DNA from 2 places in the Lachnospira sp. CLA-JM-H23 genome. Region 1 is predicted to be linked to the other one. Evidence: predicted binding sites of a transcription regulator. Region 1 holds the regulator's gene; the other holds the start of a gene.
The links. Region 1 encodes Rex, which represses fermentation and respiration genes when NADH is low (regulators of the CRP and FNR family bind a similar motif). Its sites were predicted from a motif close to ATTGTTAANTANTTAACAAT; they were not measured.
Positions count from the first base shown of each region.

Region 2: the regulator Rex is predicted to act here: its motif matches at 14,367-14,386, upstream of WMO42_RS12470 (NAD(P)-binding protein).

Region 1 is NZ_JBBMET010000005.1:133,771-151,129, forward strand. Features, by position in the region: gene secD (protein translocase subunit SecD) at 1-1,016, shown strand, start outside; gene recJ (single-stranded-DNA-specific exonuclease RecJ) at 1,136-2,842, shown strand; gene WMO42_RS08045 (ABC transporter substrate-binding protein) at 2,839-3,864, shown strand; gene WMO42_RS08050 (chloride channel protein) at 3,986-5,275, opposite strand; gene WMO42_RS08055 (CYTH domain-containing protein) at 5,307-5,759, opposite strand; gene WMO42_RS08060 (HU family DNA-binding protein) at 5,872-6,153, opposite strand; gene abc-f (ribosomal protection-like ABC-F family protein) at 6,291-8,195, opposite strand; gene WMO42_RS08070 (DEAD/DEAH box helicase) at 8,346-9,983, shown strand; gene WMO42_RS08075 (methionine synthase) at 9,984-10,667, shown strand; gene WMO42_RS08080 (homocysteine S-methyltransferase family protein) at 10,660-13,116, shown strand; gene WMO42_RS08085 (redox-sensing transcriptional repressor Rex) at 13,247-13,882, shown strand; gene WMO42_RS08090 (hypothetical protein) at 13,909-14,532, shown strand; gene WMO42_RS08095 (NAD(P)H-hydrate dehydratase) at 14,529-16,160, shown strand; gene alr (alanine racemase) at 16,160-17,344, shown strand.
Region 2 is NZ_JBBMET010000010.1:72,189-89,547, reverse strand. Features, by position in the region: gene WMO42_RS12530 (ribonuclease J) at 1-1,175, opposite strand, end outside; gene WMO42_RS12525 (DUF1292 domain-containing protein) at 1,199-1,465, opposite strand; gene ruvX (Holliday junction resolvase RuvX) at 1,495-1,926, opposite strand; gene WMO42_RS12515 (IreB family regulatory phosphoprotein) at 1,934-2,191, opposite strand; gene WMO42_RS12510 (DUF4956 domain-containing protein) at 2,356-3,048, opposite strand; gene WMO42_RS12505 (polyphosphate polymerase domain-containing protein) at 3,081-3,914, opposite strand; gene WMO42_RS12500 (HD domain-containing protein) at 4,276-4,752, opposite strand; gene WMO42_RS12495 (mechanosensitive ion channel domain-containing protein) at 4,916-5,725, opposite strand; gene WMO42_RS12490 (alpha amylase C-terminal domain-containing protein) at 5,877-8,339, opposite strand; gene WMO42_RS12485 (alpha/beta hydrolase) at 8,367-9,215, opposite strand; gene WMO42_RS12480 (DUF1015 family protein) at 9,268-10,506, opposite strand; gene WMO42_RS12475 (NADH-dependent [FeFe] hydrogenase, group A6) at 10,637-12,325, opposite strand; gene WMO42_RS12470 (NAD(P)-binding protein) at 12,319-14,169, opposite strand; gene WMO42_RS12465 (phosphoglycerate dehydrogenase) at 14,690-15,853, opposite strand; gene serC (3-phosphoserine/phosphohydroxythreonine transaminase) at 15,853-16,935, opposite strand; gene ilvB (biosynthetic-type acetolactate synthase large subunit) at 17,127-17,359, opposite strand, start outside.

The DNA.
Region 1 (17,359 bases):
ACTTTGGTCTTACTAAGCCATCGATGTATGGAAAGACAACACATAGAAGAACTTATGATATTCTTTCAATTAAGAAATGGACTATTACGGTTTCAATTGTTCTTATTGTTATTGGTTTTATAACAATGGGAGTACAGAGTGCACTTGGTAACAGAGCACTTAATTTCAGCCTTGAATTTGTTGGCGGTTCAACAACAAGCTTTACATTTGACAAAGAATATTCACAGTCAGAGATAGAGAATGATATTATTCCTGTAATCAGGGATGCTGCAGGTATAACAGAAGTACAACAGCAGAAGGTTCAGAACTCAACTAAGGTTTCATTTAAGACAACAGACCTTTCACTTGAGCAAAGAGAAGCTGTTGAGGAAGCTGTAACAGCTAAGTTCCCTATTGAAGATGGTTCGATAGTTGAGACAGACACAATCAGCTCATCTGTCAGCAGTACTATGAAGAAGAATGCTATTCTTTCAGTAATTCTTGCTACAATAGCAATGCTTATATATATCTTTGCAAGATTCAGGGATATCAAATTCGCGCTTGCAGCTGTTATGGCTCTTTTACAGGATGTATTAGTAGTTATTACATTCTATGCAGTATTCAGAGTGCCAGTAGGTAATACATTTATTGCCTGTATGCTTACAATAGTAGGTTACTCAATTAATGGTACAATCATTATATTTGACCGTATCAGGGAAATGTTAAAGAGTGCTAACTCTAAGACTAATATTACAGAGCTTGTTAACTCAGCTATAACAAGTACATTAACAAGAAATATTAATACAACAATAACAACTCTTATTATGCTGGTTATGTTATACATACTCGGTGTAACATCAGTTAAGGAATTCTCACTTCCACTTATTGTTGGTATTATCGTAGGTTTCTACTCATCAGTATTCCTTACAAGTTCATTCTGGTATATGCTTGGTGGAAAGAACAGAGGAGTTATTGATGAAGCAGTTAATAAAAGAAAAAAAGCAGAAAGCATAGGTAAAGACGGAGCTCAGGTATAATAAATAATTAATATAATGGCTTTGTAAAGCAGTAAAATGGTGCATCATCAAACGATGCACCATTTTTAATACAAGCAATATTGCCATAAGAATGGAGAACAAACGTGAACAGCAAATGGATGGTATACGCCAAAAAAGCAGATTTTAAGCAGATAGCCTCTGAATACGGAATAGATCAGGTTCTTGCCCGTATAATAAGAAACAGGGATATATGCGGCAGTAAAGATATAGATATGTATCTTAATGGGAATCTTAACGATATACATAATCCTCATAGTATGAAAGATGCCGATAAATTTGTTGATATTATTACTAAGAAAATAGAGGAACATAAGCCTGTAAGAATAATCGGAGATTATGATATTGATGGAATATGTTCTATTTATATATTATTCTGCGGCTTAAAGGCGGCAGGAGCAGATGTGGATTATGTTGTACCGCATAGGATAAATGATGGTTATGGAATTAATGAGCATTTAATAGACAATGCAATCAATGAAGGGATTGATACAATTGTTACCTGTGATAATGGAATAGCTGCATATAATCAGATCAGGTATGCAAAGGATAATGGAATTACAATAATAGTGACCGACCACCACGATGTTCCATTTGAGATAAAGGACGATAAAAAGGTATACATTGTACCTCCGGCAGATGCAGTTATTAACCCTAAACAGGCAGATTGTGATTATCCATTTAAGCTGTTATGTGGAGCAGGCGTTGCATATAAGCTTATAAGCCTGTTATATGACAGATTAGGGCTTGATAAGAAAGAGCTTGAAGATTATATTGAATTTATGGCAATAGCCACTGTAGGTGATATAGTCGACCTTATTGACGAGAATAGAATAGTAGTTAAATATGGCCTTAAGCATATTGCACATACAAAAAATACAGGGCTTAGGGCACTTATAGAGGAGTGCCAGCTTGATATTAATAATATAAGCTCATATCATATAGGCTTTGTAATAGGACCATGTCTTAACGCCAGTGGACGTCTTGATACAGCAAGACAGGCAATTGAACTTATGCTTTGCAAGGATAATGAAAAGGCACATAATATGGCAAAAGAGCTTATAGCCCTTAATAATGAAAGAAAGTCAATGACAGAGCAGGAGACGCAGAAGGCAATAGAATTAGTAGAGAATACTGGTCTTCTTAAGGATAGAGTGCTTGTTATATATTTAAAGGACTGCCACGAGAGCATAGCTGGAATAATAGCAGGCAGAATTAAAGAAAGATATTACAGGCCTACATTTGTTATTACTAATGCTGAGGACGGGGCAAAAGGCTCAGGACGTTCAATCGAAGGCTATAATATGTACGAAGAGATTAATAAATGTAAAAATGTTCTCACTAAATATGGTGGACATCCTATGGCGGCTGGTTTATCATTAGCAATATCTGATATTGACATATTCAGAAAAATGCTGAATGATAATGCGATACTTACAGATGAGGATTTAATTCCTAAAATGTGGATTGATGTTCCAATGCCTGTATCGTATGCCAATATCCGGCTGGTTAACCAGTTAAAGCTGCTTGAACCATTCGGAAAGGGTAATGAAAAGCCGGTATTTGCAGATAGGAACTTATATGTAAAGACAGCTTCAGTTATTGGAAAGAATAAAAATGTTCTTAGATGCCAGTTAGAAACAGAGGACGGAACTTATGTACCTGCTGTACAGTTTGGAATTAATAATATAGATGATATTCCAAGGGCAGGAATGAGAATTTCTATAATATATTATCCGGATATCAATACATTTAACGGAATAATGTCATTACAGATAATTATAAAGGAATGGAAGGAAACAATATGAGAGAGAGAATGAGGAAACTGACAGCTGCTATTCTTATGCTTGTAATGGTCAGCGTAATGTTTACAGCCTGTGGCAGTAACAGCAGTGATAAGTCAGACAATGCAACACAGGAAAGTACAAGTGAGTATGTAAGCGAAGACATAAAAGTAGCTGCACTTAAAGGACCTACAGCTATAGGAATGGTTAAGCTTATGAGCGATAATGAGGATAATAAAACAGCCAATAATTACACATTTCAGATAGAGGCGGCGGCAGATGCATTTACAGCAGACCTTATAAAGGGCGATGTCCAGATTGCAGCTATGCCTTGTAATGCGGCGGCAACACTTTATAATAAGAGTAATGGCAAGGTATCTGTTGTAGGAATTAATACACTTGGCGTGTTATATATACTTGATAATAAGGGCGAGGTAACTAATGTAAGCGACCTTAAAGGACGTACAATATACACAACAGGTAAAGGAACTACACCTGAATATACATTAAGATACCTTTTAAATACCAACGGAATTGACCCTGATAAGGATGTACACATTGAATTTAAGTCAGAGGCTTCCGAGGTTGCGGCTATTATGGCATCAGCGAAGGAAGAAACTGTAGCTATGCTTCCACAGCCATTTGCTACAACAGTTCTTATGAATAATAAGGAAGCAAGAATAGCTCTTGATGTTACTAAGGAATGGGAAAATGTATCAAAGGACGGAAGTACAGTAGTAACAGGTGTAATAGTTGTCAATACAGAATATTACAATAACCATAAGGCTGCGGTTGACAAGTTCCTTGAGGAATATAAGCTTTCAGCAGATTATGTTAATGCAAATGTAGATGAGGTTTCAACACTTGTAGAAAAATATGGTATAACAAAAGCCGCAGTTGCAAAGCAGGCAATACCTAAATGCAACATAACAATAATAACAGGCAGTGATGCCAAAGACAAAATAAGCAAATATTTAAATGTTCTTTACGAAGCAAATCCAGCTTCAGTTGGTGGAAAGCTTCCAGAGGACAATTTCTACAAATAAAATATATAAGAATGATGCATAGTTAAAGCAGTAAAAGCGGTAAAAGCAGTAAAAAGGCAATTCATTAGCAGAAAAATCGGTAGATATGATAATTCTGTATGAATTGCCTTTTTTATTATAATTAATGTGAATGTCTGTTAATATATTCTGTCTTGTATTTAGAGTAAACAATCTTCTGGCTGTTATAAAGACTGTAGTAGCCAGAGAGCATATAACTTATTGCTACGCATATAATTACGAATTTCATTGAACCAGCACCAAACATTTCAATTGATAATATGAAAGAAGTGAGTGGGCAGTTAGTTACGCCACAGAATACGCTTACCATACCGCACGCGGCACATAAGCCGATTGGAAGTCCGAATACAGGAGCCAAAAAGCTTCCAAGAGTTGCACCGACAAAAAGTGTAGGGACAATCTCACCGCCTTTAAATCCACCACCTAATGTAATGGCTGTAAACAGCATTTTTAAAATAAAGACATACCACGAACAGCTTGTTATAAAGCTTGCCGCAATCATAGGAGCACCAGCACCAAGATAATCAGTAGTACCGGTTATATATCTTAAAATAATAACAAGCACACCAGCTATTATAATACGGATATATGGGTTGCTTAAGTATTCAGAATATATTTTGGCTGATGAATGAAGCATATAACAGAATACAATGCTTGCGAGGGCAAATATTACTGACATTATCATAAATCTTATTCCGGTAGATATGCTTAGTTCACATATTTCGCTTATTATAAACATAGTTGGTGTTATATTGAATAACCCAGCTACGCCGGAAGCAATAAGTGCGGATATAATACAGGGAACAAGTGCGGCGTAATACATAACCCCCACACTTATAACCTCCATAGAAAATATGGCTGCGGCTATAGGAGTTCCGAAAAGAGCAGAGAAACAGGCACTCATTCCGCACATAATCATAATTCTTGTATCTTTGTCGTCAAAATGTAATATTTTGGCGATAAAATTGCTTAAGGAGCCGCCAACCTGCAGGGCTGCACCTTCTCGTCCTGCTGAACCACCGCAAAGATGTGTAAGCAGTGTTGATATTATAATAAGAGGAGCAACACGGACAGGAACTTCTGCATTGGACTGGATTGCTGTTATTACAAGATTAGTTCCTGTATTCTTGTCTTCGTGCGTAAAATGGTACATAAGAACGATTATTATACCGGCAGCAGGAAGAAAGAATAAAGTGTAAGGGTGTTGGATCCGAAAGCTTGTTACATATTGTAAAGCTTTATAAAATAATGCTCCGATAAGTCCTATAAAGCTTCCTGTAAATAAAGAGCAGAGAAGCCATTTGATAAGTGTTAAGGCTGCCATTCTTGCTCTTTGAAGTGTTTCAAGAGTAATATCAGGACTTATATCTAATATATCAGAGAGTTTTTTCATCAGGTTATCCTCTTTTCTTAGAGTGTTCACGTTAGTCGAACTTCTTTTTACTCATATTGCTGTTGTGATATTCAGGGTTATTAGTTACATCTTCTGTAAAAAACTCTGGCATAATGTAATTGTCAGCTTCTTCTATAGTGTTAAATTCAACTTCTGCAATAACAGTGCCGTTGAATGCTCCTTCAAATATGTCAAGTTCAATAGTGTATCCGTTACCATCTGGAATTTCATAACGCTTTTTGGTTATTATATTACCGTCAGCTTTTTTAATCAAATGTTCATACGAGTCTTTGGTGAGTGGAAGATTGTATTCTTCACGTGCCATCATACCACTGCCTTTGTAAGTAAGATAATAATCATCATTATCACGTCTTACCCTGACTACAGGTTTAGTTGAAAGATAACCCTGTTCAATATATCTGCAATTATAATTGTCCAGATTATCTGGCAATTGTGCAACTAAGAATTTACGTTCTATTTCCATAGTGTGTCTCCGTTTTCTGAATTTCATTGATAATATTTATATGTATCTATAAATACATATAAAAAAGACTGTCACCTAAGTGACAGTCGCAATATCCACTATCGAATATTAATTATTTAGCTGAGTTAACAGTATCCTTTAAAGCCTTACCAGCCTTAAACTTAGGTGCCTTAGAAGCAGGAATTTCAATAGCCTTACCTGTCTGAGGATTCTGACCTGTTCTAGCAGCTCTTTCAGCAACTTCGAAAGTACCGAAACCAACTAACTGAATCTTGTCACCATTCTTTAACTGTTCAGCAACAGTTTCTGTGAAAGCCTTTAAAGCCTTCTCAGCATCCTTCTTTGAAAGTTCAGCCTTCTCTGCGATTGCAGCAACTAACTCTGTCTTATTCATAATAAACTACATCCTCCTTAAATGAAATAAGTAATAATAAGTATAGGTTATTTATACTCCATATAGGTAATTTTGTCAATAAAAAACGCTTAAGAATTGCCTTATTTCGGCATTTTTCGCTGTTTTTGGTATTGGAATTATAATGTTAATTCCCCCCATTTATCATATAGCTCATCAAGCTCTTTGCTAAGAGCTTCCTTCCTGGTGTGTATTTCCATAAGTTTGGCAGTATCACTGCTTATGGCAGGGTCGGCGTACATATTATCAAGTTCCTCAATCTCAGCCTCAATTAAAGCCATGCGTTCTTCAGTACGCTTGATTTCGTTTTTAATCTTCTTTTGCTGTGCCTGCTTTACCTTTTCTTCCTGCCAGTTAAGCTTTGAAATGGCTGAACTGCTGGATTTAGAAATGTTATTGGTTATTGGTTTTGCTCCTAGTATATCCTTTTTTTCAAGATAATAGTCATAATTACCAATATAATTAACAACTGTTTTATTGGCAAGCTCAATAATTCTTGTTGCAGTAGAATTAATAAAGTATCTGTCGTGTGATACGAACAGGACAGTACCTGTGTAACTATTAAGTGCATTTTCAAGAATTTCCTTTGAAGTGATATCAAGGTGGTTAGTAGGCTCATCTAATATAAGGAAGTTGGCATTAGAGAGCATAAGTTTGGCTAATGATACACGTCCGCGCTCGCCACCGCTTAAGTCTTTTATATACTTAAATACATCTTCATTGGTGAATAAAAATGCTGCAAGGGTATTTCTTATCTGTGTATTATTAAGGTCTGGGTAAGCATCCCTGATTTCATCAAAAATAGTCTTGTCAGGGTCAAGAACGTGGTGTTCCTGATCATAATAACCAATATTTACTTTAGCACCAAGATATATCGAGCCTGAATCGGCAGGTATAATTCCATTAATTAATTTTAATATTGTTGTCTTGCCTGTTCCGTTACTTCCGATAAGTGCTACGCGTTCACCACGTTTAATCTGGAAGCATATGTTATCAAAAAGAACAGTTCCGTCAAAACCTTTAGTAAGGTTGTCTACAGTAAGGACATCATTACCGCTTATTACATTAGGTTCAAGCTTAATATCCATTTTGTCGTTTAAAATTTCAGGCTTATCGACAAATTCCATCTTGTTAAGCATTTTTTCACGGCTTTCAGCTCTTTTAATAGATTTCTCACGGTTGAACTGCTTAAGCTTTGTTATAACCTCCTCCTGATGTTTGATTTCACGCTGCTGGTTAAGATATTCCTTTAGCTGCATATTGCGCAGGATAGCTTTCTTTGAAGCGTAATCAGTATAGTTGCCTGAGAATACAGTTGCATTGCCATTGTCTAACTCGATAATCTTGCTTACTATCTTGTCAAGGAAATATCTGTCGTGGGCAACTATAAGTACAGCACCACTGTAGTTAAGCAGATAGTTCTCCAGCCAGCTTATAGACTCCATATCAAGGTGGTTGGTAGGCTCGTCAAGAAGTATAATATCAGGCTTTGATAATAAAAGCCTGCCAAGTGCAACCCGTGTCTTTTGTCCGCCTGATAAAGTATTAACATTAAGTGTGAAATCTTCTTCTGCAAAGCCAAGGCCTTTAAGAACACCAGTTATCTCGCTTTTGTAAGCGTAACCGTTGTTTAATTCAAACTCGTGGTTAAGGTCTGAATATTTCTTCATAAGTGTTTCAAGAGCTGTATCATCTGCTGATTTCATCTGGTTCTCAATACTTCTTAGCTGTGCTTCCATATCAAGGATATATTGCTTCACAGATAAAAGCTCATCATAAATTGTGTTGTCTGAATTAAGATTTTGCTGCTGTGAAAGATAACCTAAAGTCTTGTCCTTAGCTAACGTTACAAGTCCTGTGTCAGCAGGTTCAATTCCGGTTATAATCTTTAAAAGAGTAGACTTTCCAGCACCGTTGATACCAACGATAGCTGCTTTTTCGTGGTCTTCAATATTAAAAGAACAGGATTTGATAATAACATCTGTTCCAAAAGATTTACTTATATTATTACAGGAAAGAATCATAATAACAGTGTTCCTTTCTTTAAATTAATTAGTTGAATTATACTTGCTTTAAGAATAAATTGCAATTTTTTTGACTTATTTCTTCCTATAATGTATTATTAAAAAGTTAGACTAAGATAAGTGTATTAAATTTAAGAAATGAGGAAATGAATGAAATTTGACGAGTTAAACATTGATGAAAGAATATTAAGAGCTATTGAGGATATGGGATTTGAGGAAACTTCACCTATACAGACACAGGCAATTCCAGCTGTATGTGAAGGTATTGATGTTGTCGGACAGGCACAGACAGGTACTGGTAAGACAGCAGCATACACAATTCCTATGCTTATGAAGATAGACCCACAGATAAAAAAGCCTCAGGCAATCGTACTCTGCCCTACAAGAGAGCTTGCTGTACAGGTGGCTGAGGAGATAAGAAAACTTGCCAAATATATGAGTGATATTAAAGTTCTTCCAGTATATGGAGGACAGGAGATAGTAAGACAGATAAAGTCATTAAAGACGGGCGTACAGATTATTGTTGGAACTCCTGGAAGAGTTATGGACCATATGAGAAGAAAGACTGTTAAGTTTGATAATATTAATATGGTTATTCTTGATGAAGCTGATGAAATGCTTGATATGGGATTCAGGGAAGATATGGAAACAATTCTTACAGAAACGCCAGAAGACAGACAGACAGTAATGTTCTCAGCTACTATGCCAAAGGCTATTATGGATATTGCAAGAAATTTCCAGAAAGATGCCAGGATTATAAAGGTAGTAAGAAAAGAACTTACAGTATCTAATATAGAACAGTTCTATTATGAGGTAAGACCTAAGAATAAGACAGAAGTATTGTGCAGGCTTATTGATATATACAATCCAAGACTTTCAGTAGTGTTCTGTAACACTAAAAGACAGGTTGATGAGCTTATATCAGAGCTTAAGGGCAGAGGTTATTTTGCTGACGGAATACATGGTGATATGAAACAGCAGCAGCGTGACAGAGTAATGGATGACTTTAGAAGCGGCAAGGTAGACATACTTATAGCAACTGATGTAGCAGCAAGAGGAATTGATGTTGATGATGTAGATATGGTATTTAACTATGACATTCCTCAGGATGAGGAATATTATGTTCATAGAATTGGAAGAACAGGGCGTGCAGGAAGATCTGGAATGGCACTTTCATTTATAAGTGGCAAGGAAGTGTATAAGTTAAAGGATATCGAGCGTTACTGTAAGACTAAGATACTTGCAAAGCCTGTTCCATCATTGGATGATGTTAAGAACACCAAGCTTGATAATATGTTTGATAAAATCAGACAGACAATCGAAGAGGGTGGACTTACAGATATGGTTAATCTTGTTGAAGAACACGTTAATCAGGAAGAATATACATCTATGGATATGGCAGCAGCACTTTTAAAAATGCTTATAGGTGATACCCTTGACAGAGAAGATGAAGTAGAAGAATTCCATTTTGATACAGATAAAGATGATTCAAGAATGGTAAGACTCTTTATTAATATTGGAAAAAAGGATAAAATAAAGCCAGCTAATATTCTTGGAGCTATTGCAGGTGAATCTGGTATGCCTGGCAAGCTTGTAGGCGCGATAGATATGATGGACAACTATACATTTGTTGATGTACCAGCTATACACGCAGAGAAAATTCTTAAGGCAATGAATGATAACGTGCAGATTAAGGGACGCCGTGTTAATGTTGAGAAGGCTAACCAGTCAAGAGGCAAGGGCAGAGGAAAAGGCAAGCATAAGGACAAAGCAAGAAAGAATAAATAAATGAAAAAACAGGTGACATTAAGCAGTATAAACAGGGCAGAAGTATTAAGATACTTAGGATACAAGGGAATAGGGGCAGATGAGACAATAAACAGCCTTATAGATGAATGTGAGGCAGAGGTCTTAAAAGCGGCAGTTCCAAGATATGTATACAGGGTAGTGGATGTGACACAGGTCGATGAGGGCGTAAGGCTTGAAGGGACTTCTGTTACATTAAAAGGAAACTCAATTAAAGAACATCTTAAAGGCTGTAATAAAGCGGCACTTATAGCAGTGACAATCTCTGATGGAATAGACAGGATGTTAAGGGTGATGCAGGCCTCAGACCTTGCCAAGGCTGTAATATCAGACAGTATGGCAAGTGCAGCAATTGAACAGGTATGTGATAAGGTTGAGGCTGTTATTAAAGAGGAACTTCCAGAGTATAACCAGACATTCAGGTTTGGAATAGGATATGGTGATCTGCCTTTGTCACAGCAGGGCGAATTCTTAAAAATACTAAATGCACCTAAGCTTATAGGGCTTAATATAGGAAAGACTGATATGATGACACCAACCAAGTCTGTAACAGCAGTTATTGGGCTTACAACCGGAGAGGTCAGTTCAAAGAAAAAAGGCTGTATGTCGTGTAACCTTAAAGGTACATGCAGATTCAGGGAAGCAGGAGGACATTGTAATGAATAAATTAAAAGAACTTTTACAAAAGGATTATGTGATTCTTGATGGTGGAATGGGTACTATGCTTCAGGCGGCAGGAATGAAGATGGGTGAAACACCAGAGATGCTTAATATTACAGAACCGGAACTTCTCATTTCCATACACGAGCAGTATCTAAAGGCAGGTGCAGACATAATATATGCCAATACATTTGGTGGCAACAGATATAAGCTTGAAGAATGTGGGCATTCAGTTGATGAACTTGTAACAGCGGGAATTAAAAATGCAAAGAAGGCGTGTGCCAATGTGAATCCACGAGCACTTGTAGCACTTGATGTAGGACCTATAGGACAGCTTCTAGAGCCAACAGGTACATTAAGCTTTGAGGAAGCTTATGAGATGTATGCTGAGATAGTCAAGGCTGGTGAAGCGGCAGGTGCAGATCTTGTTGTATTTGAGACAATGACAGATCTGTTAGATGTGAAAGCGGCAGTGCTTGCAGCAAAGGAGAATAGCCAGCTTCCAATAATGACGACTATGACATTTGAAGAAAATATGCGTACATTTACAGGATGTCAGATATCTTCATTTGCACTTACAATATCAGGACTTGGAGTTGATGCCTTAGGTGTCAACTGTTCACTTGGACCTAAGGAACTTGAGCCGGTTATTAAGGAACTTACAGGCTGGACTAATCTTCCGGTTATAGTAAAGCCTAATGCAGGACTTCCCGACCCTGTTACTAATGAATATAATGTGACAGCAGAGCAGTTTGCTGAATTTATGAAGGATTTAAGAAAGTATGGCATTAAAATATTCGGTGGTTGTTGTGGAACAACTCCTGAATTCATAAAGTGCTTATCAGATATGTTACATAAAGAAGGCAATTTAGCAAAAGAGCCAGTGAAAATACCATCGGCTGTATGCTCAGCTACAAGCACAGTTATAGTTGACCAGCCAAGAGTTGTAGGAGAGAGAATTAACCCAACAGGTAAAAAGGTATTTAAGCAGGCACTCTTAGATAATGATATGGATTATATACTTGGACAGGCATTAGAACAGACAGGTGCGGGTGCTGATATTCTTGATGTCAATGTAGGACTTCCGGGAATTGATGAAAGACAGATGATGGTTGATACTGTGAAAGCACTTCAGTCAGTTGTGGATGTGCCTCTCCAGCTTGACTCAACTATACCTGAGGTTCTTGATGCTGCATTAAGAGTATATAATGGTAAGCCGATTGTCAATTCAGTTAATGGAGAAGAAGACTCTCTTAATAACATTCTGCCAATAGTTAAAAAATATGGTGCGGCAGTAATTGGCCTTGCTCTTGATAAAGATGGTATTCCTAAGAAAGCAGAAGACAGAGTTGCCATAGCAAGAAAGATTATGGACAGGGCAATAGCTATAGGAATTCCTAAAGAGGATATATATATAGACTGTCTTACACTTACAGCCTCAGCCGAACAGGAGGGGGTAATGGAAACGCTTAATGCACTTTATGAGGTTAAGCATACTCTTGGCTTAAGGACGGTGCTTGGTGTATCGAATATATCTTTCGGACTTCCTAACAGAGTGCTTGTCAATCACATTTTCTTAACAATGGCTATGCAGAATGGTCTTGATCTTGCGATTATTAACCCTAACATATATGAGATGATGGGGGCAGTAAGGGCATATAAGCTTCTTGCCAATATAGATAAGAATTCTGTTGATTATATTAAGGCTTATGCTTCAATGCCTAATATAAGCAAGATTAATCCAATGAATACAGCGGCAAATGCAGTACAGGGTGGTCAGACAGCACAGGCAGGTGGAAGTGTTAATCTTAAGGATAAGAAGGGCAGTTATACCTGTGATGACTTATTCTATGCAGTAGAGAAAGGTCTAAAAAATGAAGGTGCAGCAATAACAGAAGAACTTCTTGCAGGTATGGATTCTATGGACATTGTTAATAATGCCTTGATTCCTGCACTTGATAAGATAGGTGAGGAGTTCGAGAAGGGAACATTATTCCTGCCACAGCTTATAATGGCGGCTGGCGTTGCACAGGGAGCGTTTGAGGTTATAAGAAAACATATGATTATGAGCAATAATGCACCTGTAAGCAAGGGAAAGATTGTTATTGCGACGGTTAAGGGAGATGTCCACGATATTGGAAAGAATATCGTAAAGGTACTTCTTGAGAATTATGGTTATGAGGTTATTGATCTTGGAAAGGATGTTGAATATCAGGTTGTTGTAGATGCGATTAAAGAAAATGGTGCGAAGCTTTGTGGTCTGTCAGCACTTATGACAACAACACTTGTTTCAATGAAAAAGACAATAGAACTTATACATAAGAACAATCTTGATTGTAAGGTTATGGTAGGAGGAGCAGTGCTTACTCCTGAATATGCTAAGGAAATACATGCGGATTTCTATTCAAAGGATGCAAAGGAGTCTGTGGATATTGCTAAGAGAGTGCTTGGATAGAGTACATTTCTTTACTTTTTAGCAAAATAGTTATATAATTAACATTAATTTTGAAGGCTGATGGGAAGCTGGTAATTACAGGTTTCCCATCTCCTTTTCGTAGCAGTATTGCACAGGAATGGAGAATGTTATGGAAGAGAATAAGAAGATTTCATCGGCTGTTATAAGAAGATTGCCAAGATATTACAGATATCTGGGCGAACTTATAGAAAGTGGTGTTCAGAGGATTTCATCTAAAGATTTAAGTGTGAGAATGAAAGTTACAGCATCACAGATAAGACAGGACCTCAATAATTTCGGAGGTTTTGGACAGCAGGGATATGGATATAATGTGAAGTATCTTTATGATGAGATAGGCAAGATACTTGGAATAGACAGGAAGCATAATATGATAATAATAGGTGCTGGTAACCTTGGACGTGCTATTGTTAATTATACAGACTTTGAGAAGCGTGGTTTTGTTATATGCGGCGTATTTGATAACAATCCAGAGCTTAAAGGTGAAAGCATTCACGGAATAGATATAATGATGATGGATCAACTTGCCGATTTTATACATAAGAACGATATAGAGATAGTTGCACTGACAATACCAAAGCAGGCGGCTAAGGAAATCGGAAAGCAGGTTGCAGATGCAGGAATTAAGGCTATATGGAATTTCGCACATACAGATCTTAATCTGCCAGATGACGTAATAGTTGAGAATGTACATTTATCAGAAAGCCTTATGAGACTTTCTTACACAATTGCCAATAAGCACTCATAAAGATATTAAATCCAAAGGGGGAATTGATGGTGTCTAAGATAACTTATGAATTGTTAAAGAATAGTGATGTATTTAAGAATATTCCGATTCTTACGCTTGATGAGCGATGGTATCACCTTATTAACGAGAAGAATAAGACAGATGAGATTGCGTATTGGGAGAAACAGGTTAATGAACTGCTTAAGAAGCAGGGAAGAATTAATAATGACATTAAAGACATCAAGAAGCTTAAAAAGCAGCTTATCAATGATGTTGTTGAGAATATGGAAGATGATGATTCAAGTAGGCAGAAGCAGAAGCGTATGAGCCAGAACCAAAGACTTATACAGGAGTCTAATGACAAGATAGCTTCGCTTGAAGATGAACTCTTAGAAGTACCAAGAGAATTGGCAAGGGCTAACGAGAAGCTTCTTACAGAGACACTTAAAGCCTGCTATGACAGAATGAATGCCAATACAGAGGATATAGAGGTACTTGATAAGTGGATTAATGCTACAAGAGTCAAGCTTAAGAAGAATATTCTTATAAAACAGGATAAAGAAACTGTTAATAATAATATGTATTCTCTTATACACGATATTATCGGACCTGAGAATTGTAGTGCAGTTGACAGAATTAATGAAGGCAATGTAGGAGATAAGCAGGAATGAGATATGTATTAGATGCGGCTTCTATGAAGAATGTGGATTCTTATTCAATTAATACTCTTGGTATACCATCAGTTGTGCTTATGGAAAGAGCCGCACTCTCAGTGACAGAAGCTATTGAAAGCAAGGTTAAAGGAAATATACATACAGACATTATATGCGTATGTGGACGTGGCAATAATGGGGCAGATGGACTTGCGGTGGCAAGACAGCTTTATCTTAAGGGCTACAATGTGGATGTGTATATAATTAACTCACACGCTTCTACCAAAGAATTCGATATACAATTGAACATAATAAAGAATCTGGGCATAGAATGTATTAATAGCCCGGATTTTTCTAAATATGGGGTTATTGTAGATGCCTTATTTGGCAATGGCTTATCAAGAGAACTGGCAGGAGAGGCCAGAATAGTAGTAGATACAATTAATAAATGCAGTACATCAGTGCATTCGCAGTATACACAGAATAGCGACAATAATGGAAACAGGCTTGTTGTGGCTGTTGACATACCATCAGGTATAAGTGCATCGACAGGTGTGGTTATGGGATCTGCGGTTAATGCTGATATAACAGTTACCTTCGGATTTGAAAAAATCGGACATATATTATATCCAGCAGCTTCATATTGTGGGAAGATTATAAGAAAAGATATAGGTTTTGCACAATATCCGGATATGACAAGGGATATTTTCACATATGATTATAGTGATATATCTGATATGCTTCCGCTAAGAAAGCCTGATGGCAATAAAGGAACATTTGGAAAGGCACTTGTAATAGCTGGTTCAAGGCTTTATGGAGGTGCAGCAGTATTAAGTTCAAGAGCGGCGGCACGTATAGGTGCAGGGCTTGTAAGAACCCTTACGCATATAAGCAACCGTACAGCAGTTATAACGGGCAATATGGAATGTATTGTTGATACATATGATACTGATGAGGAATGTGGAGATTTTGTTAAGAATACAGAGACATTAGTGGATAAATGTATCTGCTGGGCAGATGTTGTGTGCATAGGTCCGGGGCTGTCTATGGAAGAAAGTGCAGTAAAGCTTGTAAGAAGTGTGTCAGCAAAGAAGAATATTAAAAAGCTGTATGATGCAGATGCCCTTAATATAATCGCCCAATATAAAATTGAACTTGATGGCAGTAATGATGATGTAGACTATGAAGCTGGCGGCAATAGTGGTAATGCTTCATATAAAGATGATATGTCAGATAAGAATGTTGTCGTTACACCACACATAGGAGAAATGTCACGTCTTACAGGACTTGATATTGCGGTGATAAAGAATAATCCTATAGATACAGCAAGAACATATTCAAGAGAACATAATTGCGTATGTGTATTAAAAGATGCAAGAACTATTGTTTCTGATGGAGAAAGAGTGTATATTAATATGTCAGGCAATGATGGAATGGCAACAGGAGGTTCGGGAGATGTGCTTTCAGGCATAATAACAGGACTTATGGCACAGGGACTTACTACTTTTGAAGCTTCAGCACTTGGCGTATATATACACGGCTGTGCAGGAGATGAAGCTGCCTTAAGTAATGGTAAGTATTCTATGGTTGCGGGCGATATTATTGACAATATAAAAAATGTGCTTATAAAAGCAAGAGGTGAATAATGAGTAAGTATTACAGAGTATATGCAGATGTAGATCTGGATGCAATCAGGGCTAATTGTATTGAGCTTATGAGCAAGACAGAACCTTCAACAAAGGCACTTGCAGTTGTTAAAGCAGATGGCTATGGACACGGAGATGTGGCTGTATCCAAGGCAGTAAGAGATTTAGTATATGGATATGCAGTTGCTACGCTGGATGAAGCTGTTAATTTAAGAGAAAATGGAATTAATAAGCCAATACTTATATTAGGCTATGTTGAGCCTGAGGAATATGAGGCATTGGTTAAGAATGAAATAGATGCAACAGTATTTGACTATGAGACAGCCAAGGCACTTAATGATGTTGCCTTAAGGCTTGGAAAGGTAGCTTTCTGCCATATCAAGGTTGATACCGGAATGAGAAGAATAGGTCTTGAGCCAGATGAAAGTGGTGTTGAGATAGTTAAAAAGATAAAGAATTTAAAGGCACTCAATGCAAGAGGCCTGTTTACACATCTTGCAACTGCTGATGAGAAGGATAAGACCGCTGCATTAAGACAGATTGCAAAGTATGATGCTTTTGATGATGCGTTGAAGAAAGAAGGTATATCATTTGAGATAAAGCATGTATCCAACAGTGCAGCTATTATAGATATGCCACAGGCTAATCATGGAATGGTGCGACTTGGAATTGCTTTATATGGTATGTATCCATCAGATGAAGTGGATAAGTCAGCAGTAGCACTGAAACCAGCACTACAGCTCAAAAGCCATGTAGCTATGGTAAAGACAGTTCCAGCAGGAGAAAAGATAGGTTACGGCGGAACATTTGAAACTAAGAGAGAAACAGTGCTTGCAACTGTAACAGTGGGATATGGCGATGGATATCCAAGGTCATTATCATCAAAGGGATATGTGCTTATTAATGGTAAGAAAGCTCCTATAACAGGAAGGGTATGTATGGACCAGATGATGGTAGATGTTACAGATATAGGTCCTGTAAATCGTGGTGATGTTGTAACATTAGTAGGAAAAGACAAGGATGCAGAGATTACAGTTGAAGAGATTGCTGCTTTAGCAGGAACATTTAATTATGAATTTGTGTGTGACCTTGGCAAGAGAATTCCAAGAAATTATTATCTTAATGGACAATATATTGGAAGTCATGATTATTTTCATGAGAACTGGAAGTTAATAACAGATTAAGAAGTAGTGTAATAT
Region 2 (17,359 bases), on a different contig from region 1:
TATTCACCGTGTACTGGTATAGCATACTTTGGCTTAAGAAGTGAATATACAAGCTTTATCTCTTCCTGACAGGCATGTCCAGATACATGTGTATCCTGGAATATAACCTTAGCGCCCTTCATTCCAAGTTCATTGATAACTCTTGCTACAGACTTCTCATTACCAGGAATAGGTGTTGATGAAAATACAACACAGTCGCCCGGCTGGATAGATACCTTTCTATGAAGGTTAGCTGCCATTCTTGAAAGGGCTGCCATTGACTCTCCCTGACTACCTGTTGTAATAAGCACAATCTGCTCAGGTGTGTAATTCTTCATAGCCTCTGTCTCTATAAGAGTACCATCTGGAATATGAAGATATCCAAGGTCTTCAGCAACATCTATAATATTGACCATACTACGGCCTTCTACGCATACTTTTCTTCCATATGCAACTGCCGCATTAATAATCTGCTGTACTCTGTCTACATTAGAAGCAAATGTTGCAATTATAATTCTGCTGTTCTTATTATCATTAAATATCTTGTCAAATGTACTTCCTACAGTTCTCTCTGACATTGTAAAGCCCGGTCTTAAAGCATTAGTACTATCGCACATAAGTGCAAGCACGCCCTTCTTTCCAAGCTCTGCAAATCTCTGTAAATCTATTGGTTCACCATTAACTGGTGTATAATCAACCTTAAAGTCACCTGTATGGACAAGAATACCTGCTGGAGAGAATATTGCAAGTGCAGCTGCATCTGCAATACTGTGGTTAGTTCTTATAAATTCCACCCTGAAATCACCAAGAGTAACTGACTGTCCATATCGTACAACTTTTCTTTTAACTTCACGAAGCATATTATGTTCTTTTAGCTTAGACTCTATAAGTCCCATTGTAAGACGTGTAGCATATATAGGAACATTAACTTCCTTTAATACATAAGGAATTGCTCCGATGTGATCCTCGTGGCCATGTGTAATAACAAATGCTTTAACCTTATCAATATTCTCCTTAAGATAAGTAACATCTGGAATAATAAGGTCAATACCAAGCATTTCTTCTTCTGGAAAGCTTAAACCGCAATCCACAACAACAATACTGTCATCGTATTCGATGGCAGTTATGTTCATTCCAATCTGTTCAAGGCCTCCAAGTGGAATCACCTTAACAGAACCGACATTTTCTTTTTTCATTAAGCACCTCATTCTTTATTCAATTATATAAGTTCAATATCATCATCCATAAGTTCCGCAAATATTCTGCTGATTGCATCAAATTCTGTATCGTCCTCAACAAATTCATATACTGCATCTGCATCTGCTTCACTTGATGTGTCTTTTAAAATGTAACATTCCGCATCTGTATCTTCTTCATCAGAAGAATCTGTTACTAATAAATAATTAACTCCATTCGCTCTTGTCTCTTCAATAATATATAATTCAACATTCTCGTTATCATCTGTAACAAATGTGAGCTTTTCCATATTAATTTAAACCACCTTTATTAATTCATTTACCTGCCTGCATTAGCCTGACAGTCAAGATAACCTTGTAATATAAACACAGCAGCAATCTGGTCAATAACTGCCTTTCTGTTCTCTCTTCTTACGCCGCTTTCCATAAGTGCCTTCTCTGCTGAAACTGTTGTAAGTCTTTCGTCCCACATAATGACTTCAAGCCCTGTTCTTCTCTCAAGATTCTTAGCAAACTCTTCACAGGCTATAGCTCTCTCACCTACAGTATTATTCATATTCTTAGGGAGTCCGACAACTATCTTCTCAACGTCATTCTCTTCAATAATAGCTTCTATTCTGGCGTATGTCTTTCTAAGCTTATTCTCTTCTTTTCTTGTGATTGTCTCAACAGGCTGTGCTGTAATGCCAAGTGCATCGCTTAACGCCACGCCCACTGTCTTTGTTCCATAATCCAATCCAATTATTCTCATAACTTAATTATAAACCCTTACCCTCTATGAAGTACTTGATAACCTCTTCTACAAGTTCATCTCTTTCTACCTTCATAATAAGGCTTCTTGCATTGTTATGACTTGTAATATATGTTGGATCTCCTGACATAATATAACCTACTATCTGGTTAACAGGGTTATATCCTTTTTCTTTTAATGCAAGATATACTTGTTCAAGTATTCCTTCTACTGATATTGTCTTTTCTGGCTGTGTTCTAAAAAATTGTGTATTATTATCTATCATATCTACCACGTCCCTTTCGTATACCTTATTATAATATAACATATCACCAAATAAAACAAGAGAAAAATCAAAAACCACCATCTGATGAATAACATAATACTATCATTCATCAAATGGTGTTTAATTTGTTATACTATATAATCTTCCACTTAATATGTCAACATTTAATTCAATGCCGATACGCTGTTTTCTGGCATAATTCCTACTGATATATTAAGATTTCCATTTCTTACCCTTAATTCGTCAATGAAATCTTTTTCTGCATCATCATTTTTTAATCTGATTTCATATGTAAGCTCATACATTGTGCCCATATTAGTTGTCTTAACTTTATTTAATCTGTTCTCAGACGTGTATTTATCAAACAGATCATCAAATACCGAATTATAGTTAAGGCTTTCTGGAATAACAATTTTAAGCTGCTTACGTCCTTCATTCCTATCTACAAAACCTAATGCTGATATAAGTATTAAAAGCAAAAGCATAACTGCTGTAAATGCTGCTGCAAATGTTACATATCCAAGACCACAAGCAAGACCTGCTGCCATTGTAAAGAACACAATTGAAATATCCTTAGCACTTCCCGGTGCACTTCTGAATCTTACAAGTGCAAATGCTCCTGCCATCGAAAATGCTCTTGCAACATTGCTTCCCACAAGAAGAATAACGACTGATACAACCGCTGGAAGCATTAAAAGACCAATTATAAAATTCTTCTGGTAACCTTCTTTTTTGCTGATGTACATATATACAATTGCAATAATAACTCCGATTACGATTGATGCACCTAAAGATATTGCCGCCTGGCTGATATTTATTGAATTATCCGCTGTTGATGTAAATATTGATTCAAACATAATATTGCTCCTTTTAATTTATACTTTTATTATTAGATACATATTGCACTTTTTCCATACTGTCCATACTGACAGCCATATACATTACCGTATTCCTTTGCATATTCATTAGGTGCTATCTGGTTACTCAATTCCTCTGTATCTTTATCATAACCTTCAAGCACATATCTTTTATATTCTGTTCCATATTTAGAGAATGAAACAGAATATATATGCAGATCCGAAAGACATCTTGTAAACCACATCGGTACTGCACCGCTTATTTTAATCTCCATAAGATACAATCTGTCAGGAATAAGCTTATTGCCATAGCTTCCGCTCTCAAGCCTTACATTGCCTCTCCTTGTTGTTATATTAGTATCAAATGTAACTCTGAAATCACCATCATTTTTTTCAAAATAAGCATACCTGTCATATGAAAGATATACCTTTGGCTTTAATGTATACATTTTCTTAAAATAATCAATCTCTTTAAGCACCTGTGTGTTAATACATTGTGTGTCACTCTCAGGATACACATCACTTTCCATATACTTATATGCGTCTTTTAGTACAATTGATGTTCTGCGTTTATTAACAATGCCATTATATTTCTTCTTAATCTCAAGAAATACCCTGTCTTCTCCACAAGGAGTACCATAGCTTCTCATTCTGAGTTTCTCCTTGTATACAGGCTTCTCAATTGAACTTCTTATAAGCCTGTTGTCATCAGTATCATAATAAATGTTACATATACTATAAAATTGTCCATTAAGATTATATTTATCCGGCTCCATATAATCATTTATTCGTTCAAGCAGCCTTCTGAAAGTGTGTTCATCAAGTATATATTTTTTCTCATATCTGTTAAATACTTCAATTGCCATACACTGGTCTCCAATCTTTCCTGCACATCTTAATATCCTCTGCAAGTTACTTCACAACGCGTTTTCCTGTGAACAATTGTATATTACTTGGAAATTGTGACCAAATGATGTAAAAAATAAGTAAAAAATGTGATATTGCTGTGTATTCTGGCATTCGCAATCTTAATATCCCAACGACTTAATTCTTTATGACTATATGAAATCACTCTGTCTTCTAAATATATCCATACAACTATATAAAGGAACAAAAAAATCCGGCAGTACACTGCTTAAACGCAACATACTGCCGGAGTATTTATAAGTATTAATCTTAATTCAACTGCTCACTAACTGGTCTATTCTGCCAATTAATATATACATTCTAGTAACCTACCGCTGGTGCGAAGGTTTCCTTAACTGCACAATACTTGTCAGCAAGGCATACAAGCCAGGCTTCCCTGCACATAGGTGGAACTATCGTAAGAGGAAACATATGTCTTGAGATTATATTTCTTTCTATATCGCCAAGATTATATTCCTTCTCTGCATTCCTTAGTGCTGTTGCAGGATGTGTAAAGCCGTGGAAATGATGTCCCTTTCTCTTTATGTGCCAGTCATATAAGAAATAATCGTGTAAAAGTGCTCCTCTTATAAGTGCTTTCTCATTCACCTTTAAATGAAAGAATTCTGCAAGCTTAAGACTTGCTCCTGCCACACCTACACTATGCTCATATACTGTTGTTAAACCGTGCTGTATAGCATTCTTCTCGTGTGCAAGATTGCCTTCCTGCTCTAATTCAGAAAGCACAAAATTAAAAAGCTGCTGTCTTTCTTCTGATAACTTCAATTCATTCTCCATTCTGATACTCAGCCATTAATCTTCATATCATATTAATATCCCACATACAATAAGTTACTTTATATGAACAGGAAATTCAAGTTAGTCTATATGAACCATTCATCCCATCCGGCAACATTATAGCACACATATATTCATATAACAATATATTATCACACAATATTTATACAATATGTACGTCCATCTGGTTAAATGGAATTTCTATGCCGTTCTTATCAAATTCCGACTTGTATTCTTCAAGAAGTGCAAATCTTGTATCCCAGTAATCTTCTGTCTTTACCCACGCTCTTGTCTCAAGTGTCACACAACTTTCATCAAGGCTCTTTACTATAACCTTCACTTCCTTATCCTTAAGGATTGAATTATCAGCTGCAAGAATATCACTTAATATATTCTTGGCAAGCTTTAAATCAGATGAGTAACCTATAGGCATCTCGATATCAAGACGTCTGTTATCTTCAGCACCCACATTTACAATATTAGAATTAGATAATGCACCATTAGGAAGCATTACCACCTTGTTATCAACTGTTGTGAGCTTAGTGTAAAGAAGCTCTATAGTTCTAACAGTTCCCTCAAGATTACCAACTACTATATAGTCACCAACCTTAAATGGCTTAAATATAAGTATAAGCACTCCGCCTGCAAAGTTAGAAAGCGAACCCTGTAATGACATACCTATTGCAAGAGCTGCTGAACCAAATACAGTTACAAGTGAAGTTGTCTGTATTCCAAGTTCATCAATAACCATAAGTATAAGCACTGAATAAAGTGCAAATCTTATTATTGACATTGTAAAATTAACAACACCTGGGTCTAAGCTTCCTTTATCAAATACTTTCTTTAAGAATTTCATACAAAGTGCTATTACTTTCTTACCAACAAACCATATGATAATAGCGAATAAAATCTTCCATATTCCAGTAAGTCCCCAGTGTGTAATCTGTTCAACTATACTTGTTATCTGCTCCATAACACATATGCGTATATCGTAAACACCTTATCTTTCATATTTACTAATATACTTTCTCCTTCCTTTATAATATTGCTGGTTCTCATACTATCCAGTTTTTTAATTTCCAATGTCAGGATTATATGTCTGTCCTGTCCCCATATGTTCCAGTTTATTTTTTAAGCTGACTTAACCTAAGCTTCATTTCCTCGTCTATTCTTTCGCTTTCCTTAACTGCTTCTAAAGCTTTCTTCTCAGCTTCCTTTCTTGCATTCTGTGCAAGCCTTAAGCTTTCCTTGGCTTCCTTCTCAGCATTTGCCGCCCTCACAGCCTCTTCTTCCGCCTTATCAGCAAGTTCTATTGCTAAATCAACTCTTTTTTCTGCTTCAACCTTAGCCGCCTTAGCTTCATTTTTAATCTGGATTTCTTTAATCTCAATATCAGTATATGGTTCATACTTATATACAACCATTGCTGATGCTGGTATATCAACAAACATCTTATACCTATCATTGCTGTCAGCTTCAACCGCTGACTTCACAACAACAGCTTCCACCTTGCCATCACCGCCATATTCCTCATTGTCACTGTTAAATACAAGCTTGTACTTTCCAGCCTTAGGTACATTTAACTCATAAGCCTTTCTTTCAACCGGAGTGAAATTAACTGCCACTATGTCCATATCATTATCTGACGAATATCTTGCATATGAATAAACTGTTAATTCTGCATTATAATTATCAACCCACTCAAAACCATCTGATGAGCTGTCTGCCTCATACATTGAATTATCTGTTGTATACAATGTGTTGAGTGCCTTTATATATGCTTTCATCTGCTTATACGCCGGTTCTTCAAGTCTGCTTAAAATCTGCATTTTATCATCATCTACAGACACTAATGCACCTGTATCATTGCCATAAGACACACATACTGGTCCTGGGTAAGTATATATATATCCTAATACTGCCCTTATATCAGAAAGTCTCTGCTTATCGTCATTGCCAGATACCATTGCATATAAAGTATCATCTTTTAATGCCTCGTAAGTAAGGTTGGTAATAAAATGTTCCTTATAATGATATAACATTTCATAAGTAACCCTGTTATACATTCCCTTTCTAAACAATGGATCCTGCTTTACGAACTCAAAGAATTCCTCATTAAAGCCATCATTTAACTTATAATCAAAACCAAGACTGTCCTCATTATCATTATTTCGTGTAACGTCTGACCACAAGCTCTTTTCATCTGCTATAGTTATCACGCCGTCATTTCTCTTATGGACATATTCATTCATCTGCTTTATGAATTCTATGGCATCAAGATTTTCATTGCCGCCATACATATTAGGCGTCCATTCGCCAGGATTCTTGCCATAATCAAGATATAACATCGTTGCTGTGTCTGTAATCTTAATTCCGTCTATATTATATTCATCAAGCCACATAGCTATAGCTGATATAAGGAAGCTTCTTACCTCGCCCTTCTCATAGGCAAATGTTGTTATATTCATCTGAGGCTTTTCAATTATCCTTGGCTTAAGATAACCATAACAGTCACCACCATCATAATTAACTATACTTCTTATATCAATGCCAAAATAAGCTACATTAAAATCAATAATTACACCTATTCCGTTATTATGAAGTTCCTTAATCATATGCTTGAAATCTGTAGCTGTTCCATACTGTGATGATGGTGCATAATAACCTGATGCACCATAACAATAACCTGTCTTTTCAAAAATACTGTCACTGCCCTTTATAAGAACATAAGTATATCCTGTATCTTTAACATACTCTGTAATATATCTGGCTATATCCATATAATTAACCTTAGCCTTATTCACAGGAATATTATCATATGCAATCTCAAGTATAGACAAAGGCTTATTAACACCCTTTATCTGTTTTCTTTGCTTTACCCATTTAACATTATCTTGTACAGCCTGTGGCTCACCTGTTACAGAGTGTGCATCTGCGTACTGTGTAATCTGTCTGGCATACGGATCAAGCTTTAATACAGTATTAGTACCTTTGAACTTTATCTCATACATATATTCCTGTCCAGCTTCAAGTTGTGGAATGAATATTTCATATATACCATTGTCGGTAATACGCTCCATCTGGTATATCCTTCCATCCCAGCTATTAAATTCGCCTACAACACTTACTCGTAACGCATTAGGTGCCCATGTTCTAAAAAGCACACCTGAAATGCCGTCTTTTTCGCACACCTTATTACCAAGAAGGTTATATGCATTGTATTCAGTTCCTGCTGCGAACTTGTTAAATATAACTTCTGACTTATCAAATCTGCCAAATGAATATGGGTCACGTAATCTTGTAATATGCCCATTCTTATCTTCAATATTAAGAACATATTTAACATTTTTCTTAATCGGTATTAATGCCGCAAAAAATCCAGCATCATCAACTTTTTCAAGTTGTATGGCTCTTTTTCTTTCACTTACTGATACACTTACAGATACAGCATCCGGTCTGAACACCTGTATAAGATACCCCTCTTTTACAAGGTGGCCGCCTAATATACTGCAAGGCTGACTGCTTTCCGAATACACAATTTCTTCAATCGCAGGCCAATCCATAAGCTTATATAACTTATTATCCATACCCTTCTCCATTTCTATGGCTGTTTCTTATGCCATACGGTTCATCCACTGTTCAAACAACTTAGTCCATTCATATACTTCCGGCTGATAATGTTTGCCACCCTTTGTAGCAGTTTCTTTAGTTCCAAGTCCCAATCCATGACAGCCATCTGGAAATACGTGATATTCAAACTTAACATTATTCTTTCTTAATGCTTCTACAAACAAAAGTGAATTCTCTAATGGAACAGAATTATCATCAAATGTATGCCATACAAAGCTTTCCGGTGTATCTTTAGACACCTTATTCTCTAATGATATATCATCTATATATTTATCATAGTTTTCACCAAGCAGCTTTACAAACGAACCCCTATGTGAATTTTCCCCAGCTGTTATTACAGGATAACCTAAAAGAAGTCCATCTGGTCTTACATATTCCTTATCACATCCCAGATATTTTTTTGCAAATGATGCAACCATATCACCACTCCACATAGTACCAAGACATGCCGCAAGATGTCCTCCAGCTGAGAAGCCTGCAAGTATAATTCTGTCAGGATTAACATCCCATTCCTTAGCGTGATCCCTTACCCACTTAACTGTATAAGCCGCTTCATATACCTGTGTCGGATATACATATGGTGCAAGGCTGTATCTTAATACTACCGCATTATACCCAAGATCCAGCATTTTAATAGCCATAGACTCGCCTTCTCTTGGTGAATGATGGTCATATCCACCACCTGGACATATTATAACAAGTGGTCTGTTAAATGGGTCCTGATAATCCGGGTACATTTCTTTAATATATGTTGTTATTGTTGCTTTTTTATCCGGTGTCTTTAACCCAAGTTCCTCATATGGAAGTTCAATATCGTATACTTTATGTAACATAATAATCCTCTTTTCCATTCTATATTCTTTACATCTATTTTGAACCATATACTTATTCTTCAATCTTATGTATAAACAATCCACTTCTTAACTTTGGCTCAAACCATGTAGACTTTGGTGGCATAAGCCTGCCCGCATCGGCTACTGCAAAAAGCTCTGCTATGGAAGTTGGATACATTGAAAATGCCAGCACGCAATCAGTATGACATCTTTTCTCAAGCTCCAAAAGTCCTCTTATTCCGCCAACAAAATCAATTCTCTTGTCCGTCTTAGGGTCATGTATACCAAGTACAGGCTCTAACAGGTTATTCTGAAGTATTGCAACATCAAGCCCATCTACAGGATCATCTGATAATATATCCTTCTTAGCCTTAAGCTTATACCACTTCTCATCAAGATACATTCCAAATTCCGCCTTATAAGCCGGTTCTACTGCTGCAGCACTTTCTTCTATTTCAAACTTTTCTTCTATCTTCTTAATAAATTCTTCTTTACTGTAGCCATTAAGGTCTTTTACAACTCTGTTATAAGGCATTATCATAAGTTCTTCATCTGGGAAAAGAACTGAAAGGAAATAATTAAATTCCTCCTCACCTGTATAATCAGGGTGTTCTTCCCTTCTCTTTAAACCGACCTTAACTGCTGATGCCGCCCTGTGATGTCCATCTGCTATGTAAATATCATCTATTCCTGCAAATGCTTTCTCAATATTTTCTACTGACTGTGCATTTGAAATCTTATACACCTGATGTCTTATACCGTCTGGTGAGGTAAAACTGTAGAGCGGCTTTGTTTCCTTGGCTTTGACTACTTCATTTCTTATAACCTCATCAGCCCTGTAAGCAAGGAATATAGGTCCTGTCTGTGCAGAACATCTGTCAACGTGGTTAATTCTGTCCTGTTCCTTATCAGCCCTTGTATTCTCGTGCTTTTTAATAATATTGTTATTATAATCATCTATGGAAGCACAGGCAGCTATTCCTGTCTGTGTTCTGCCATTCATTGTAAGCTCATACACATAATATGCCTTATCTGTATCAGTAATAAATGTACCATCTGCAATTCTGCTATCCAAAAGCTCCCTTGCCTTGTCATACACACAGTCTGCATATGTATCTACACTGCTGTCAAACTGTGTCTCAGCCCTGTCTATCGCAAGAAATGACAATGGCTCACGTTCTACTTCCTTTAACGCTTCCTCTCTGTTGTATACATCATAAGGAAGTGCCGCCACTCTGTCTGCAACCTTTTCATCCGGTCTTATACACTCAAATGCTTTAATAACTGCCATACTGCCTCCAATCTGCCCTGCATAACAGGGCTTTATCTTATTTTATACTTAATTATCTTATTCATACTAACATTGTATATCAATAATTCGTATAACATATTATACAAATACACAGGTAGTGTCACTTTACCTAATGGCTGATATGTAATAATTCGTGTGCCTTGTGTGATAATGGCTCACCAAAATAATCTTTGTAGCACTGCATTACTGATGGATTTTCGTGTGAAAATCTGAGATTATTGACTTTATCAAGTCCATAAAGCACCTTGCTTCTATTGGCTACTTTGTTATCATCATCTTTAATAGGCTGTCCACCACCATTAATACATCCACCAGGACAAGCCATAACTTCAACAAAGTCATAATGTGCCTTGCCTGTTGCAATAGCTTCCATAAGCTTTCTTGCATTAGAAAGACTGCTTGCAACCGCAACCTTAAGTATATTGCCATTAATTGTAAACTTAGCTTCCTTCCAGCCGTCAAGACCTCTTACACACTGGAAAGCATCAGGTTCAGGATTAGTCTTATTAACAAGGTAATAAGCACTTCTAAGTGCAGCTTCCATAACTCCGCCTGTAGCACCAAATATAACACCTGCTCCGCTTCCTACACCTAATGGGTCGTCAAATTCTTCTTCCTCAAGTTCCTGAACCTTTATAAAGAAAGACTTTAACATACGTTCCACTTCTCTTGTAGTAAGAACCGCATCAACATCTTTACCATTATCCCATGTACATTCATCTTTCTTGGCAAGACAAGGCATAAGTGATACACAGAATATTCTTTCAGGCTCTACGCCCAGCTTTTCTGCATAATATGACTTAGTCACCGCTCCAAACATCTGCTGTGGTGACTTTGCTGTTGAAAGCCTGTCCGCATACTGAGGATATTCCTTCTTTATAAAGTTGACCCAGCCCGGACAGCACGATGTAAACATTGGAAGTCCTGATTCCTTAATCTCTGGAAGTCTTTCAAGAAGTTCGCTTCCCTCCTCCATAATAGTAAGATCTGCTGAAAATGTTGTATCAAATATGTAATCAAAGCCAATCCTTCTAAGTCCTGCAACAAGTCTTTTGGCTGTTGCGAAATCTTTAGAAAGTCCAAAGCCTTCACCCCACGCTGTTCTTACAGCTGGGGCTATCTGAACGACTGTTATAATATTCTCATCTTCAACTGCATCAAGAACACGGCCTACATCATCTCTTTCCCTTAATGCACCTACTGGACAGTTCACAACGCACTGTCCACAAAGAGTACAGTTAGTCTCCTGAATAAGTCTGTTCTTAGCCACATTCACAGTTGTTCTTGAACCTGTATTAACTACGTCCCATACGTGCATACCCTGAACATTATCACATATCTGCACACAACGCATACATTTAATACATTTGTTATTCTCTCTTATAAGTGGAAATGTCTTATCCCATTTATTCTTTTCAAGAATAGAGTCATAAGGCATCTCAGATATATTAAGTTCATTGGCAAGTGACTGTAATGTACAGTTACCGCTTCTTACACAGGAAGCACATTCATAATCGTGCTGTGAAAGTATAAACTTAACATTAGTCTTTCTTGTTGTACGTACCTTTCTTGTGTTAGTACGGATAACCATACCTTCCTGAACAACATTATTGCACGCCGTAACACATCTGTCCTGTCCCTCAACCTCAACAACGCACACACGGCACGCACCTATTTCATTAACTTCCTTAAGATAGCAGAGTGTAGGTATCTCAACGCCTACTTTTCTTGCAGCTTCAAGGATAGTTGTACCATCTTCTACTGATATAGCTATACCATTAATTGTTGCATTTACCATTGTTCTTCTCTGCCTCCTCTGAATGCTCCAAATCCAAAATGGTCACATCTTAGACAGCGTCCAGCCTCCTGACACGCTTCCTCACAAGAAAATCCATATTCGATTGGCTCAAAATCATTCTTTCTTTCTGCCGCATCTCTTAACGCAACCTCAACTCTTCCACAGGCAACCTTATCTTCATTGCTTGCATACGGAATTTCAACATCACATGTAATCTCGTGGTTAAATCCTAAATATTCATCTATATTAGCCGCCGCAACTTTACCTGCCGCAATAGCCTTAATAACTGTCGCTGGTCCAGTTACACAGTCACCACCTGCAAAGACACCCTCAGACATTTCTCCGTCCTGTGGTGTAATATTACCTGTATTAAGTGCTGATATAACACCTCTCTGAACCTTAATACCGTGTTCCTCGAAGCTCTTAGTCTCTATACCTTGTCCGATAGCAACAACTATAAGGTCACTTTCTAATAAAACCTCATCTTTAGCCGCTGCCTTAGGAGCTGGTCGTCCGTGTGAAACCCTTGATATCATCTGTGGCTTTACAATAAGTCCTATAGCATTACCTTCTTCGTCCTGCTTAATACGCACTGGTGACATAAGTTCAAGAACATCACAGCCTTCCGCCTCTGCACCCTCAACTTCTTCTTCAAGGGCAGTCATATCTGCTTTACGTCTTCTGTATACAATGCTTACCTTGCTCGCACCAAGTCTTATTGAAGAACGTGCAACGTCCATTGCCACGTTACCACCACCGATAACGATAACCTTCTTGCCTGTATAATCTGGCATATCTCCATCACCGATAGCACGAAGCATCTCTACAGCAGATGTAATGCCACTCTTGGCATCCTCGCCTTCTATACCAATCTTTTTATCAGCGTGTGCTCCAATTGATATGTATGTAGCATCGTATTCTTTGGTTATATCATCAAATGATATATCCTTTCCTACGCTTATATTCTTCTTAACTTCTATTCCTGTTGAAAGTATTGAGTCAATTTCCTCGTCAAGCTTCTTTCTTGGAAATCTATAATTAGGAATACCATATCTTAACATTCCGCCAAGCTGCTTTCTCTGCTCAAATATAGTAACCTTATGTCCCATAAGTGCAAGATAATAAGCTGCACTAAGACCACCCGGTCCACCACCGATAATGGCAACCTTTTTGCCTGTCGGTGCTTCACATTCCGGAACCGGAACAATGCCTGAATTATCAACAGCCATTTTCTTAAGTCCACGGATATTAACAGGTGCATCTATAATTGTTCTTTTACATCTGTTCTCACAAGGGTGCTCACATATATAAGCACAGGTTGTTGGCATTGGGTTATCCCTTCTTATAAGTCTTACCGCATCAGCATATCTTCCCTGCTGTACAAGTGCTATGTAACCTGGAATATCAACACCTGCAGGACATGACTTAACACAAGCAACCGGCTGGTTACTGTTGCATGAACAGAAACCATTATGTATATGTGATTCAAAATCATCTATACAGCCATCAACTGACTTTAATGCAAGCTTTGCAGCTTCATATCCAATTGCACAGTCTGCTGAATAATATATACCTTCTGCTGTAAGCTTAATATTCTCTACTGTCTCCTCATTTGCCTCACCATCAAGAACATTATCAAAAAGTCTTGCAAGCTGTCTTAATCCTACACGGCAGGGAACACATTTACCACACGACTGTGCAAGACACATTTTTATAAATGACCTTGTAAGGTCAACCGGACAAAGCCCAGGAGGACTGGCTACAATTCGTCTTTCAAGATCCTGATATAAAGACTCCATCGTAACCTGAGCCTTATCTTTAGTTAATATCGTTAATCTACTCACTAATAAATAGACCTCACTTTCTATATAATATTACTACTTTCAATCTGCAATCCGACATCAATATACCTCTTAATATCAATATATAATTAGACACCAATGTATCATTTAATATCAATATATAATCTGATATCATCATTGCAGCTTTCTTCTATATCCAAACTATTATAGTGTAACATTACCATTAATAATTGACAACAAAGGTTATTTCTTTAACAAACTAACACAAATACCATATTTTACATACAATTCTTAATACAATGTGCTGTCCTGCAAACTTTTACAACTAAACACCTTATTATCCATATAATACACGATATCACTATAAATACACCATACAATTAACTTAATCTAATATTATACCGCCACGCACTATTATGCAAGCAGAAACGATTTCGGCATTTCACACTACTATGCAGGAAAAAAGCAGGTGCAAAACGAATTTCACACCTGCCAAAATAAATTATATAACATTTATTATTCTTAATTATCCATAATAAATTGTTGCTGCTAAATTTTGTAATTACTTAACAACTCTTACCTTAATAACACCATCTATAGCTGAAAGCTTAGCTGTTACATCTTCTGTGATAGCTGAACCTGTATCAAGAACAGAGTAAGCATAATCTCCTCTTGACTTGTTATCCATAGATTCGATATTAATACCTGCATCACCCATAACGCTTGTAAGCTTGCTTATAATTGCTGGAACATTCTTATGGCATACTGTAACTCTTCCTGCTGATGTACATACACCACAATCACAGTTAGGATAGTTAACTGAATTAACAATATTACCGTTCTCTATGTAGTTTCTTAATTCCTTAACTGCCATAACAGCACAGTTATCCTCAGCTTCCTCAGTTGAAGCACCAAGATGTGGAAGTACGATAACCCCCTCCTGACCTGCTGTTGTTGTGTTAGGAAAATCTGTAACATACTTAGCAACCTTGCCAGACTTGATAGCATCAAGAATAGCTGGCTCATCAACAAGTACATCCCTTGCACAGTTAATAACTACTGTACCCTTCTTCATCATATCAAAGGCTGCCTTATTAATCATACCCTTAGTGCTGTCAAGTGCTGGTACATGGATTGTGATATAATCACATTCCTTATATATATCCTCAACATTAACAATATGCTTAACTTCGCTTGAAAGATTCCAGGCTGCATTAACTGAAAGATATGGGTCATATCCATATACTTCCATTCCAAGGCTTATAGCTGCATTAGCAACTAGCTGTCCGATAGCACCAAGTCCGATAACACCAAGCTTCTTGCCTTTGATTTCCTTACCAGCAAATGCTTTCTTAGCCTTTTCTGCTGACTTTGCAATATCTGCATCATCTTTATTATCTTCTACCCACTTGATACCGCCAAGTAAATCTCTTGAAGCTAAAAGTAAAGCTGCAAGAACGTGTTCCTTAACCGCATTAGCATTAGCACCTGGTGTATTAAATACAACGATACCCTTATCTGCACATTTATCAAGTGGAATATTATTAACACCAGCTCCAGCTCTTGCTATAGCAAGAAGATTATCTGGTAATTCCATATCGTGCATCTTAGCACTTCTTACAAGTACTGCATCCGCTTCTTCAAATGCTGCATTAGCATTATAATCGCTTGAGAAAAGGTCAAGACCTACAGAAGCTATATTATTAAGACAATTTACGTTAATCATTAGGCATTCTCCTTTTCGAACTTCTTCATAAATTCAACTAACTTCTCAACGCCTTCGATTGGCATTGCATTATAGATAGAAGCTCTCATACCGCCAACTGTTCTGTGACCCTTAAGATTTACAAATCCAGCCGCTTCTGCTTCTTTAACAAATTTAGCATCAAGTTCTTTATCACCTGTTACGAAAGGAACATTCATAAGTGAACGGTCTTCCTTAACAACTGTTCCCTTAAACATCTTAGACTCATCAAGGAAATCATAAAGAATTTTAGCCTTCTTTTCATTGTGTTCTTTCATAGCTGAAAGTCCACCCATCTTCTTAATCCACTTAAATACCTTGCCGCAGATATAGATATTGTAGCAAGGAGGTGTATTATAAAGAGAATCTGCATCTGCCTGTGTCTTCCACTTTAACATAGTTGGTGTTCCAGGAAGTACATCATCTGTTATAAGGTCTTCTCTGATAATTGCAATAACAACACCAGCAGGTCCGATATTCTTCTGAACTCCGCCGTATACTACACCATATTTTGTTACATCAATTGGTTCTGATAAGAAACAAGATGAAACATCTGATACAAGTATATGTCCCTTAGTATTAGGGAGTGTCTTATACTTTGTTCCATATATTGTGTTGTTCTCACAGATGTATACATAATCTGCATCCTCTGGAATATCAAGATCTGAACAATCTGGTATGTATGAATATGTCTTATCCTCTGAGGAAGCTACAGCAACAGCCTCACCATAGATTTTAGCTTCATTAAATGCTTTCTTAGCCCACTGGCCAGTGATAATATAAGCTGCTTTTTTGTTCTTCATAAGGTTCATTGGAACTTCTGCGAAGAACTGCGATGCACCACCCTGAAGGAATAATACCTTATAATTGTCAGGTATATTCATAAGCTCTCTTAAGTCTTTTTCAGCTTCTTTGATGATGTTATCGTAAACCTTGGAACGATGGCTCATCTCCATAACCGACTGACCAGAACCCTGGTAATCTAACATCTCATCTGCTGCTTCCCTTAATACTTCTTCGGGTAATACTGCTGGACCTGCACTAAAGTTATAAACTCTTGCCACTTTCTCTTCCTCCTGATTCATTTCAATAATTAATCATAAACATTTAATCATAAGTAAATATATTCAAAATAACTTAATATATTAAAAATTTATTAACATTTATTCTATTCCTGCTAAATCGCTCTGTCAAGTTAATATTTTATCATAATAAAGTATTTGCTGTACTTTTTTTAATACCAAAAGGCTGATGCTTAATTAGCACTCTCCTTTTTATTAAGATCATCTCTGTCAAATGCTTCTGATATAGGTGCTCCAGGTGCAACCATAGGGAATACCTTATCATCTTTGCATATATCACATTCAATGACGCAAGGTATATTAAGCTCGATAGCTTCTTTAAGAGCCTTCTCAAAGCTTTCTATATCTGCTACACGGTATGCCTTAGCTCCCATACCTTCTGATACCTTAACAAAATCAACCTGAT